2 regions of the Cytobacillus sp. T106 genome follow, and region 2 is predicted to be linked to the other one. Evidence: riboswitches for the same ligand, from Rfam matches in the RefSeq annotation. Region 2 holds a riboswitch; the other holds the start of a gene.
What was found. A riboswitch is a leader RNA that binds a small molecule or an ion and turns the genes downstream of it on or off. The one in region 2 is predicted to bind cyclic di-GMP.

Region 1 (6,000 bases), on a different contig from region 2:
CGCTTTCCGCGGGGCGGCGCTGAGCCTCCTCACGCTTACGCGCTGCGGGGTCTCAGCTCTGCCGCTGCAATCCCACAGGAGTCTACGTGCCTTCCACTCCAATCAACAGGCTTATCAAACTTTTTTTCATTCTAACCCAGTTAATACAAATCCCTTTTCGATATAATCGCAACTTTAACTTCGCTCACCCAGTTAGCAAAATATAACTGTTTATCTCCCCCTGCAAAGGGAAAGGAATAATATCAAACCTAAGGAGGACTAATCCATGAGCAAAAGAAATTCCCTGACTGGGGTAGTGGCACTGGGTGCGCTTGCGTATATGTTCAGGAACAAGGAATCTCGGGATAAGGTTATGAATAAGGTAAAGTCTACATTCGGTGAAGACAATATCAGCAAAGTCAAATCAAAGCTTCCATTTTTGAATTCTGACCAAGGAAACACCCGCCAGGACCATTCAGGCCCGGCTTATGTCGACAGATAATAAATTGCCCAATCATGAGGCAGCTCCCCCAATCAGGGAAGCTGCTTTTTTCTTTGAACGAACCTCCTCCCCCTGAAACTTTTCCTTCCTTGACCCGTATGATAAAAAGAGGCATGTCCGCACAGCCAAAGCTGTAAACCGCTTTAAGAACTGTGTTATATTGGGAATATATGATTCTATCAAGAGACGGCTTACGCCGGTCCTGGAAAAGAAGGAGTGAAATTATGGGAGTGACGCTCAGCAAAGGGCAGAAGGTCGATCTGACCAAGAACCGCCCCGGGCTTCAAAATGTTGTTGTTGGATTAGGCTGGGATATCAGCCGTCAGGGATCCAACTATGATCTGGACGCATCTGCTTTCTTATTAGGCGCATCAGGAAAAGTACATAGTGACCTCGATTTCGTATTCTATAATAACCCTAACGGCGGGAATGGCTCTATCCTGTACAGCGGCGATAACCGCACAGGCGCGGGCAATCAAGATGATGAACAAATCAGAATTGACCTGCGGAGGGTGCCGGACTCGATCCACCGGATTGCCTTTACAATTACCATCCACGATGCTCAGGCAAAACAGCAGAACTTCGGCCATATTGAAAATGCGTATGTACGGATTTTTAATGAACAAAATAATGAAGAGCTTATCCGCTTTAACCTTGGCAGGGATTTTACCGTTGAAACGGCCATCGTCGCAGCAGAGCTATACAGGCATAATGGCGAATGGAAATTTAATGCCATCGCCAGCGGCTTTCAGGGCGGCCTGGCTGCCCTCTGCCGTAATTTCGGCGTGACGGTGGATGATGAACCGGCTCCCCAGCCTTCACATGGCAATCAGCCTTTCGGGCAGAACCAGACTTACCAGCAGAGCTTTTCACAGCAGGCTCCTGCAGGGCAAAATTACCAGCAGGGCTATAACACAGGCAGCTCCCAGCAGAACTATAGCTCAGGAAGCTATCAGCAGACACAGCCGCAAGCTTCCTATTCGTCCCCTTCCTATGGACAGCCTTCCTACTCTTCCTCACAGGGATATGGGGGAGAAGAAATTGTATGCCCACGCTGCCATTCCACAAATGTACGCACCGGCGAAAAGGGCTTCGGCCTCGGTAAAGCGGCAATTGGCGGCCTGATCCTCGGGCCTGTCGGATTATTGGGCGGCTTCATTGGAAAAAAACAGCTGAAGTTTACCTGTAACAGCTGCGGCAATGCCTGGTCTCCATCCCAGACCGATTACGCCGAATGGGCCAACCAGCAAAAAAGAAAAGCCCAGGACCTCTTTAACCGATTCAAGAGCCAGGACGTCCTTGAGGCCATTGTAGCAGCATGTGCACTTGTAGCTATGGCTGATGGAAGGCTGGATCCGGCAGAACGCCAGAAAATGGTTGAATTCGTCAACCAGAGTGATGAACTTCGGGTATTTGATACGCAGAAGGTCATTCAGCAGTTTAACCTGTACGTCCAGAAGATTGAACGCGATCCTTCGATCGGCAGGGCAGAGGCATTCAGAGCGCTTGGCAGGATACGGACGAAACCGGAAATCGCCAGGCTGGTGGCCCGCTATTGTATCGCAATCGGCTTTGCAGACGGACATTTTGATCCGAATGAGCAGCAGGCAGTCAGTGACATCTGCCGGGAGCTCGGGCTCAATCCGGCAGAGTTCCTTTCTTAATCTCACAGCCTGGCCAACCGGCCAGGCTGCTTCTTTTCTGCAATTCCCCATAGGTCATCACTCCCCTCTACAACGGAGAGTGGCTAAAGTAAGAATATTAACAATAAACAAACTCTTTATTTTTCCCCTGATTTAGTGCTAATCTTACTAAGGGCAAATTTTACGAAAGTAAAAGACGCAAAGCCACGGGCCTAAAACAAGTTATTTGTCATGGCAGCCGGGCCGCCAAGAATATCATTCTTGTAAACTTTTATAAATCATACACCCTTTCTAATTTGCCTAATCCATTTATTAAAGAGAGGGATATCAATGTTTTACCCGACATTTTTATGCAAAGAGACTAATCAGAGGCATCTGGTCAAAGACTCGAATTTCTGTGAATGCGGCTATAAGTACAAAGGCTTTACCACATTCATCAAAAAAGATTTCAAAAAAATCCAATTTAAGCAGAGTGATGATATCGATTGCCCTGTCTGCAAAAGCTCAGTGCTGAAAGAAGAGAAAGCAGTCTGCTATTCATGAGCAGCTGCTTTTTTCTTTTCCCCTTCCCAAATCTTTATTTCCTTCATAATGCGCCAAATCAGGTTTAGGAGTTCCAAAAAAGTGGCAAAAAGAAAGTAACTAACTCATTTACTTTAATTAGGTGCTACTCTTCAAATACGAAGCAAAGGGGAATCTTCATGGCGGAAAATCCAGCACAATCCAAATTGGCATTAAATTCTTCGATCTCCTTAAAAGGGATTGTGAAAGCTGTATTCACTGACACAGTCCACGTCCAGATCGGCGGGAAAATTATCGCAATCCCGCTGGAGAAATAAAAGAACACCTTCATGGAAAGCCAACGAAAGCCGCTTTTTATTAAACGGCTTTTTTTGTGCGAGCGGACAGTAAAACCGGCAGGCATTGCGCCCGCCGGTTCTGTTTATGCATAGATTTTATTTTCTTCGTTTTGGAAGAAGCTCTTCATCGCATGGAAAACATCAGCTTTCTGCTTGAGGATATAGTATCGGAAGTGTTCATTTTTTATATTCTTATAAGCGGACATGAGGGTCGAGTGGCGGTTGTACTGATTGACTTCACCGTACCCGAACATGCTCGATACCGCGATCAGCTCTTCAACAAGCTTCACACAGCGGGCATTATCAGAGGTAAGATTGTCGCCGTCGGAAAAGTGGAAAGGATAGATATTGAATCTTCTTGGATTATATTTTTCATTGATCAGTTCCAGAGCTTTGCGGTAGGCTGATGAACAAATGGTTCCCCCGCTTTCCCCTTTTGAAAAGAAATCTTCCTCTGATACGACCTTCGCTTCTGTATGGTGGGCAATGAACTCTATTTCCACCGTCTCATACTTTGTCCGTAAAAACCGGGTCATCCAAAAGAAAAAGCTTCTGGCCATATATTTCTCCCATAATCCCATCGATCCGCTCGTATCCATCATTGCGAGCACGACTGCCTTTGAATCCGGCTTTACAATTTCGTTCCATGTCTTAAACTTCAGATCCTCCTGATAGATCGGATAGAATGCCGGCTTGCCTGTCATCGCATTCCGTTTAAAGGCGGTCATCATTGTCCGCTTTTTATCAATATTGCCCATTAATCCTGTTTTGCGGATATCATTGAATTCAATATTCTCAACCAGATGCTCTTCCTGTTCCTTCCTCTTCAGGTTTGGCAGCTCCAGCTGCTTGAACAGTGCTTCCTCAAGCTCCATCATGGACACTTCAGCTTCAAAATAATCCTCACCCGGCTGGTCGCCTGCACCCTGGCCTTTCCCGGGGCCTTTCTGGCCGCTGGAGCCGTCTCTGGCGACCACATCGCCTACCTGGCTGTCTCCGTCTCCCTGGCCTACATGTTTGTTTTTATCATAGTTATAACGAATTTTATATTCGTCAAGAGAGCGAATCGGAATTTTCACGACTTCACGGCCATTGGACATAATGATGCTTTCTTCTGTTATCAGATCTGGTAGATTGTTCCGGATCGCATCCTGTACCTTTTCCTGGTGGCGCTGCTGATCATCGTGGCCTTTGCGATGGAGGGACCAATCTTCTTCGGAAATCACAAACTGGCGGTTGTTGATGTCGGTCATTATAACCCCTCCTTGAAAAAATTTCATGGATTCATTGCACACATTTGCCTTTAGCAACATACAATATCCCGAGTGTCAAAAGGAACGTGAAATATTAATTACTCTATACTATGCGAGACATCGAAATAATTTACAAATAATTTTGACAATAAGACAAATGCCTATGCTGTCGGACAAGCCTTTTTTAGAGCCTCTCATCCTTCCAGAAATTCATTGAAAAGTGGGCATTGGGGTTATAAGCCTGGCATTCATATCCTTGTGAGTATAGGTAATCGATGATCTGCGGCAGCATGGAAACCGTCCCGCTGTTCACATGCATCAGGATGACTGGGGGCTTCCCGCCTGCAGCCGCCGGCTGAAGCCCTTTTTTCACATTTTCAAAGATAGTCTTCGGACTGCTCCTTGCATATTTCCAGTCTAATGTATCAACATTCCAGTCCCACATTTTATATCCCTTCTGCACAAGGGCGTCCCTGAACGGCCCTGTCATATAAGGCTTGCTTCCATAAGGCATTCTCACCAGCCTGGAGTCAATGCCTGTCAGGCTCAATATTGTTTTCCTGGTCTTATCCATTTCCAGGGCGGGATTTTGCGGGTTTCCGGCATAAAGCTTGTTTTTATCATGGGTAACACTGTGCAGGGCCGGATAATGCCCTTCCTCCACCAGCCGCTTAACAGAAGCCGGGTTGGCTCTTGCCTGCGGCTCAATCATAAAGAATGTCGCTTTTGCCTTCTTATTCTTCAAAATATCAAGGATGGATTCCATTCCCTTCGCAGGTCCATCATCAAAGGTTAAGTACACCGCCTTTTTTTTCACATAAAAATCTTTTAGAGCCGCTCTATTGGCGCTCATGAATTGTTCGTTTGCCATTTTCGCTCCTTTGTTCACCAGACGGACGACAGGGCCGGCTGAGAGGTATTCAACTCTATAGCCAAAAAACTCGCCGGCTGACCGGATCGGTATGAATAGGCTGTTTTCCCGGACCACCGCTTTCCATTCGGCCGTTTTTCCCATGGACGTTGAGGCCTGCTGTTGTTTTACTGAATAGCGGATCCATGATTTGCCCTTTTTGATCGTATAGCTATCAGGATTTTCTATAGAGATGCTGGCTCCAATGGCTGCTGCCAAATCTTTAATAGGCATATAGGCTGTATGCTCCAGCACAAACGGAGGGTTCTGCTTCAAATTCAAAACAGAGTCATTCACGCCGACTGCACATATATACTCATTCCTTTGTGCGGCAGAAGCCTGTCCTTCCTGCAGTACAAACAGCACAATCGCTATTAAAATAGCAGCCACCCATTTTCTCATCCCTGCTTCTCCCCTGACTAATAGCTTTTTATTGCTATATCTATTAAGGGTCAGGTTGAAATAGAACCCCGGAAAAATGCGGTCAAAAAAACTCCTGCAGCTTCAGCGCAGGAGTCATTTTTCGTTATCTTTATACTGGATAGGGTCAGGCTGCTTTCCATCCTCTTCAAGCTCTTCCCCAGTCCTGAGATGCTCCATCTGCTTTCCTAGATTATGCATCTCTTCTACATTCTCAGCCATGGAGCTGTTTCTTGGCACAAAGTCCTTGTCCAGTTCCTTTTTCTTCATCTCAATCACCTCTATACACCCTTTTCCCCTGTCCGCCCAAATTAAAACTAACTCTTGCCTGGGAGAAAACAGCCAAAAGGCCGGCAAACCCTGCCAGCCTTTTCACATTTATCTGTTCAGCAAACTTCCAACATACCGCAGCAGCTCATTTGCAGAAGTAGAA
Region 2 (6,000 bases):
GATCTGCATTTAAAAGTAAACTGTCCCTTTATTATTCCATTACTGGGTACTCACTCATCAGCGTCCCCTCTGTTGTATCCGCTAAGAGCAATTATTTGCTATATAGTTTTCTTGGAGAAGATTTAAATCACATTCTAATAGCAGTAAAATAGCACCCTAAATTGCACTTTAAAGATAGTTATTGCCAAGTGTTATTTGGGATGCTAATTGCTATGCTATTTTAGTGTTGCTATCTTATCAATATTGATAAAACAACATAAACAACCAAGTTTATACGCTGACTCATCTGCCATTTACAGTGTCCTCCACGAAAACTGGACTGCTTATGACTTAATTACTATTTTTTTAGGTAAATACTGAAAGGTATTAGACTGTGTTATACTGCGCTGTAAATCCAATTTTCTCATACAATTCCTTTATTTCCTGGTGGATTTTTGATTTGTCAGAAGTAATCTTCAATATCAGTTCCATATCTGTCAAAGCTTCTGTTATTTCTCTAAGATGTAAATGCTGCTTATATGTCTTGGTTAATAGTCTAAGGAAATTCAGGTTAAGTGAGTTTCTATATTCTTCAGCCCATTTTGCCTTGAATTGCGGCAGAAACTTTACGGGTACCTGTTTTATCATTTTTTCCTTTAATTGCACAGTTCTTGTCCAATCATTGCTTTCGAGTGCATCCTTGAGCTGTGAGTCGAGCTGAAGGGAATCGAGCTCTATTTTGGCATCGATGGAAACATGATTATTCTCGACTTTAATTACATCTGGTATTCCGCTGCCTTGAAAAATCTTTCGCAAGTGTGTCAGGCTGACCCGGAGCTGATTCTGCGAGTTGGATTGCGGAAGCTCTGGCCAGAATACGTCAGCCAGCATCTCTCTTGAAGCGGAGCCAAACAGGCATAGATACGTTAACAATTCTTTGGCTTTTCTCTGGTTCCATTTTCCTTTTATTTCTTTTTGGTCTGCCAGTAATTTAAATTCATCAAGGATCTTTAATTCCAGTTTCTTCTCCGGAAAAAGCGGGCCTGGAAGCGGGCTCTTGTCAATATATCTTATCAATTCTGTAAGAAAGGGATTAATATTCCCTGACCGCGGAATTGCAGCACCGGAAAGTCCTGATAAAAATGATATGCATTTTTCTGCTGTTAAAGCAGGCTGATCCAACTGGATGAGGTGTGAGGCTTCAGGAATTAGAAATCTCTGTTTTCGGTTTGTTATTTCACCGCCCAAAAATACTAAAGAAGGCGGGGAGATATCATCATATTCTGCAGCTAAAAGCAGAACGGGGATCGTCATCCTGTTAAAAAGCGTAAATGATTTTGTTTTTGAAAGCATATCATGCAATTCAAGATATGAAAGAAAGTCCAATTTCCCTAAAGAATTCTTTATCAGTGTACAACTTTCTTCATCCATATTGCTAATCAGTTTCGGGATCATTTGGTCTGCCAGGTTTGAAGCAGTATTATAAACAGATTGATAATATTCGGCTGGATACAAGATACTGGTAGTAAAAACAATAAAAGAGGAGAGGCTGGAAGGATATCTTTCTGCCCATCGGATCCCTAGGTGGACACCCATTCCCTGCCCGGCAAAATGAAACCCGGATAAACCTTCAGCATCTGCTATTGATCTGAAATCTTCTAAAAGTGACTCCCATGATGCACTTCCCTCTATTTTCTTGCTTGAGCCATGGCCAGTGAAATCAAAAGTCAGTACGTGAAAATCATCTGTAAGATGGGGAATAATACGGCTCCAAATACTGCTATCCATTCCTAATCCGTGAGCAAACACTATAGTTTCTGCCCCCGCCTTGGAGGATTGCTGCATATGATAGCTTACCCCTCTGCTGGAAATTGTCATGAAGTCCTCCAATTAATCCTTAAAGAGACGGAAATTTTTTCTAGAGTATTCTTATTATCGGTGTAAAAGAAAATGAATTAACAAGAGATGGGCAATTTGATTCACTTTTTATAAGAAACTAGAAAAAACTCAAAATATGTAAAAAAAAATTTGAAAATACAGGATAAAAGTAATATGATAATAGTATGAAAATTGAAAAAGGCAAACTTATTGAAAAGTAGGGACGCAAAGCCGCGAGTCTAAGGCGCAAGCTATGATCGTCGGGCTGCCAGGGTAATACGTGGAATAGCTTTGAATCTTATTCTTAGTACTTTCAGAGCTAATCGGCCGAACCTTTTGGCGCAGTTACTGAAAGGAAAGGATGGAGAAACATGAGTTTTTTTGGTACACCGGAGTTTTTTGAGGAGCAGCTGAGAAAGGCTGCAGAGAGCGGGAAAAATCTATCAGCGAGCATCTCCCAGCTTGAGCATGAGCTGAAATTTAATTTCATCTGTACAGACAGCCTCCGGAAGGAATGCCTGGCCAACCTGATGGCTGCGGGCAGAAAGCTGGATCACCAGCTGTCATCATATAGCGAAAAACATGCGGCAGTTGTGTAGCAAAAAAAGAGAGTGAAGGAATACATCCCTTCACTCTCTTTTTCTATTCCTGGTGGTCAGCTCCATAGCTGATCAGGTTGGCGAAGATTCTATACCCTCCAGGCACCTGGCCCTGGATCTGACGGTAAAAGACAAGGCTCGAATACAGATAGGTGCCTTTGCCATGCTTAGCCATCAGGATGCCGCCGTCAAATGCTTCTTCGTTCGGATCGGCCATACGGACAAAGGTCTCATACTGATCATCCCATTTCATCGGGAAATACAGTCCCCGTTCCTGCACCCATCCATCCCAGTCGGCATCAGTGATTTTGTTTGGATAGTTGAACAGCGGAGATTCCGGCTGCAGCATTTCCACCTTGGCATCCTCATCAGTCACCCGCCACTCAATGGATGGGTTTCCAATCGTTAACGGGAAAGGAGCAGTTGCTTCAGAATCCCATCCGTCGTTTGGCTTGTGATACTGAACCACCAGATGTCCGCCGTCCTCTACGTACTTATGAAGCCTCTCATTATTGGCCTTTAAATCTTCACGCGACAGATAGGCGCGGATGCCGACAACAATCGTGTCATATTTGCTCAAGTCACCAGAAGCCAGATCGGCCTCCGACAGCTGAGTGATATCAAAGCCGGCATTGGTTAAATAATCGGCCACTTTATCAAAGCCGCTGTCGATATAGCCTACCTTCAGCCCTTCCGGCTTGAGGAGCTCAAAGGCAACGCCATTCACTTTAGCATCATACTGATAATAGAAGTTTCCGATATGGTCATAGCTGATTTCCTGGATGGCTGATGAGAATTCCTTGCCGCCTGATTTGGCTGTGGCTTCAATGGAGAAATCCCCGGCCTTGATATTAGAAGGAGGAGACAAGGTAAATTGTACGGCTTTTTCCTCCGCCTGCTTTGAGAAGCTGACCTTCGCTGCTTTTGGGGTTACAGTCCAGCCTTTAGGCACATTTAAAGCTACAGAGGCCTCTGCTTTTCCTGGACGGTAATTTTTCACTTTAACCTCTACTGGTATTTCTTCTTGGACGTCGGATGTATTTACAATAATGTCCTCGGGGGATAAAGTCAGAGCAATATCCGGGAGAACCGCAGCAGTTTCCTCAAGTCCTTTCACCTGTTCTACAGCCGAGCCTTTGCTTTTATAAGAAATCGAGGCGGTGATGCTGTCCTCCTGATAAGCGTGGTAATAATCGGCGTCCTTTGGCACTTCAGCCTTAAAGTTGAATGTGGCTGAGGCCCCGCGAGCAAGGCTGGCTGCTTTTCCGCTGCCTTCAGATTTCCAGCCTTTAGGAAGGTTGAGCACCACAGAGGCTTTTTCCAGGGCTGCTGCACCTTTATTGCGAAGGGTAACCTTCACATTGAATTTCTGTCCCTTTACCAGGAGAGAAGAATCTGCAGAAATGTCTGCTTCCAGTCCGGAAGCCTCAAAGCTGAGCTCCTGCAGCTGTTCTTCCTTCACTTGAAGCTTATGCAGAAGATCTGCCTTCAGGCTGCTGTCCAATTTTGCCTTGCCGGTTTTCTTCTCCAGGCTTCTGACAGCTTTTAAAGCCTTTTGTGTTTTTGAAAAAATATGTTCTGCATCCGGATAGGAGGCAATGATTGCATCAAGCTCTTTCTGCAGCTGAACATAATGCACTTGAAGAGCTTTTTCTTTTTTAGGAAGCTGGGCTGCCCACTCCTTGAAATCATATGGAACACCTGCGAAAAGATCTGAGCTGCCGCCTGTATCAACCGCGGAATCCAGCAGCTCAAGATTTGTCTGCCTTGGGGCAGCAGGGATATCGTTGCCCATTCCCTGGCTTTTATGCATATAGCGGGATTCCTCGCCAAGCTGAGGATAGGTCATAGCATAAACTGGGTCATACATGCCGATTTCAATGGAAGCATCGGCAGTTTCCTTTGATTCGGCAGGGAGATAAAGCTTCTTGACCTGCCAGACATGAAGCCCTTCCTTAAGCTGCTTTGGATAAACCTTAGGGTCCGCTGCATCCTTGAAGGCCCTTTCGCTTAAAATTTCCATGGCCCTGTGATGGCCATGCTGTGTATGGTCATTTCTGAAGGATGGCATGAGGATATCAGGCTGGTAAGTACGGATAAAGCGGATCAGTCTTTCGTATGTCAGATCTTCTCCCCATTTTTCAAGTGTTTCTTCCGGAGTTTTGGAGAAGCCGAAGTCATAGATGGGGTCTGAGGTGGTTTCACTGAGATGATAGGCTTTCACTCCGGTAATCTTGGCTGCTTCGATCATTTCCCGCGACCGGATAATCCCGAGGGCATTTCCAAGCTCATTTCCGATTTCATTCTGCCCGCCTTCCCCGCGGTTGGCGATCAGGCTTGAAGTCTTTACTCCAAGTCCGCGTGACAGATAGGCAAGAAAGTCACTGCGCTCATCATCAGGGTGGGCCCCAATGTTCAAAAATGAAACGGTTGTTTCCAGAGGTTTTACAGCGCTCCATAAATCCTTATCATGTTTGGCTGCGGTTTCTGAAGCAGAACCGGCTATTGGCGCGAGTGATAGAACGAGCAATAAAGACAGCAAACCCATCCAACATTTTCTCAATTCATGCAACCCCTTTCATTTTCATTGTTAACGATTGTGAAAACACAAATCCTCCTCCCCATGTAGATCACTAGGTTAGTAAGTCCACCTAACTAACTGTAGACAGCATAACCTTAGTTAATGAATATCATATTCGCCTCTTGAAGTAAATATCTGTCTATTCAGAAAATTACTTTTGACCTAGGAATAATTAAAATATTTATAAAATTTTGAATTAAATGTTGAAAACGCTTCCTTCATGATTTATAGTTTATGTTAATTAGTTAAATTTACTAACTAAAAAAATTAAGGCCGTGATTTGATGAAGGTAAATGGAACAGCGATGTACATGAAACAAACCAATAAGAAAAACGTCCTGCGCTGCATCCAGGAAAGTTCTCCTATCTCAAGGGCGGAAATCGCTGCGAAGCTGCAATTAAGCAAACCAACCGTATCGCTCTTAGTTGATGAACTGCTGCAGGAAAACTGGATTGAAGAAAAGGGAATCGGCGAGGCATCTTCACAAGGGGGGCGTCGCCCGATCCAGCTGTTTTTCAACGAGAAAGCAGCATATGTAATCGGGACGGATATTGGCGGTACAAAGGTGAAAACCGTCATATGTGATTTAAGCGGAAATATCATTAATACAAGCAGCTTTAAAACAGCTCAGTATCTGGAAAGCAGCCTATTGAAGCAAATTGCTAAAGAAGTGGATTGCATGCTGCAAAAAAGCGGCATCAAACAGGATCAGATACTGGGCCTTGGAGCCGGAGTGCCCGGAATCACTGATACTGAGACCGGCGTCGTATTCGAAGCCCCAAGCCTCAACTGGGTCCGCTATCCATTCATTACAGAAGCGAAGCGGTATTTTCCCTTCCCCATCCACGTGGACAATGATGTCAATGCAGCGGCGGTTGGGGAGCAATGGCTCGGCAATGCCAGGAATAAGAAGAATGTCCTTTTCATGGCCGTCGGCACTGGAATCGGAAGCGGCATTATCAT

Region 1: linked by a shared signal. The riboswitch ahead of ABU165_RS12570 (hypothetical protein) and the one ahead of ABU165_RS06935 (hypothetical protein) in region 2 are both predicted to bind cyclic di-GMP.

Annotation. Positions count from the first base shown of each region.
Region 1 is NZ_JBEUMK010000005.1:219,052-225,051, forward strand. Features, by position in the region: gene ABU165_RS12560 (hypothetical protein) at 266-481, shown strand; gene ABU165_RS12565 (TerD family protein) at 706-2,145, shown strand; cyclic di-GMP riboswitch class I at 2,288-2,375, shown strand; gene ABU165_RS12570 (hypothetical protein) at 2,455-2,667, shown strand; gene ABU165_RS12575 (hypothetical protein) at 2,826-2,963, shown strand; gene yhbH (sporulation protein YhbH) at 3,068-4,237, opposite strand; gene ABU165_RS12585 (polysaccharide deacetylase family protein) at 4,422-5,549, opposite strand; gene ABU165_RS12590 (hypothetical protein) at 5,664-5,837, opposite strand; gene ABU165_RS12595 (PrkA family serine protein kinase) at 5,946-6,000, opposite strand, start outside.
Region 2 is NZ_JBEUMK010000002.1:532,053-538,052, forward strand. Features, by position in the region: gene ABU165_RS06930 (alpha/beta hydrolase) at 367-1,857, opposite strand; cyclic di-GMP riboswitch class I at 2,048-2,130, shown strand; gene ABU165_RS06935 (hypothetical protein) at 2,229-2,456, shown strand; gene ABU165_RS06940 (NEW3 domain-containing protein) at 2,500-5,019, opposite strand; gene ABU165_RS06945 (ROK family transcriptional regulator) at 5,321-6,000, shown strand, end outside.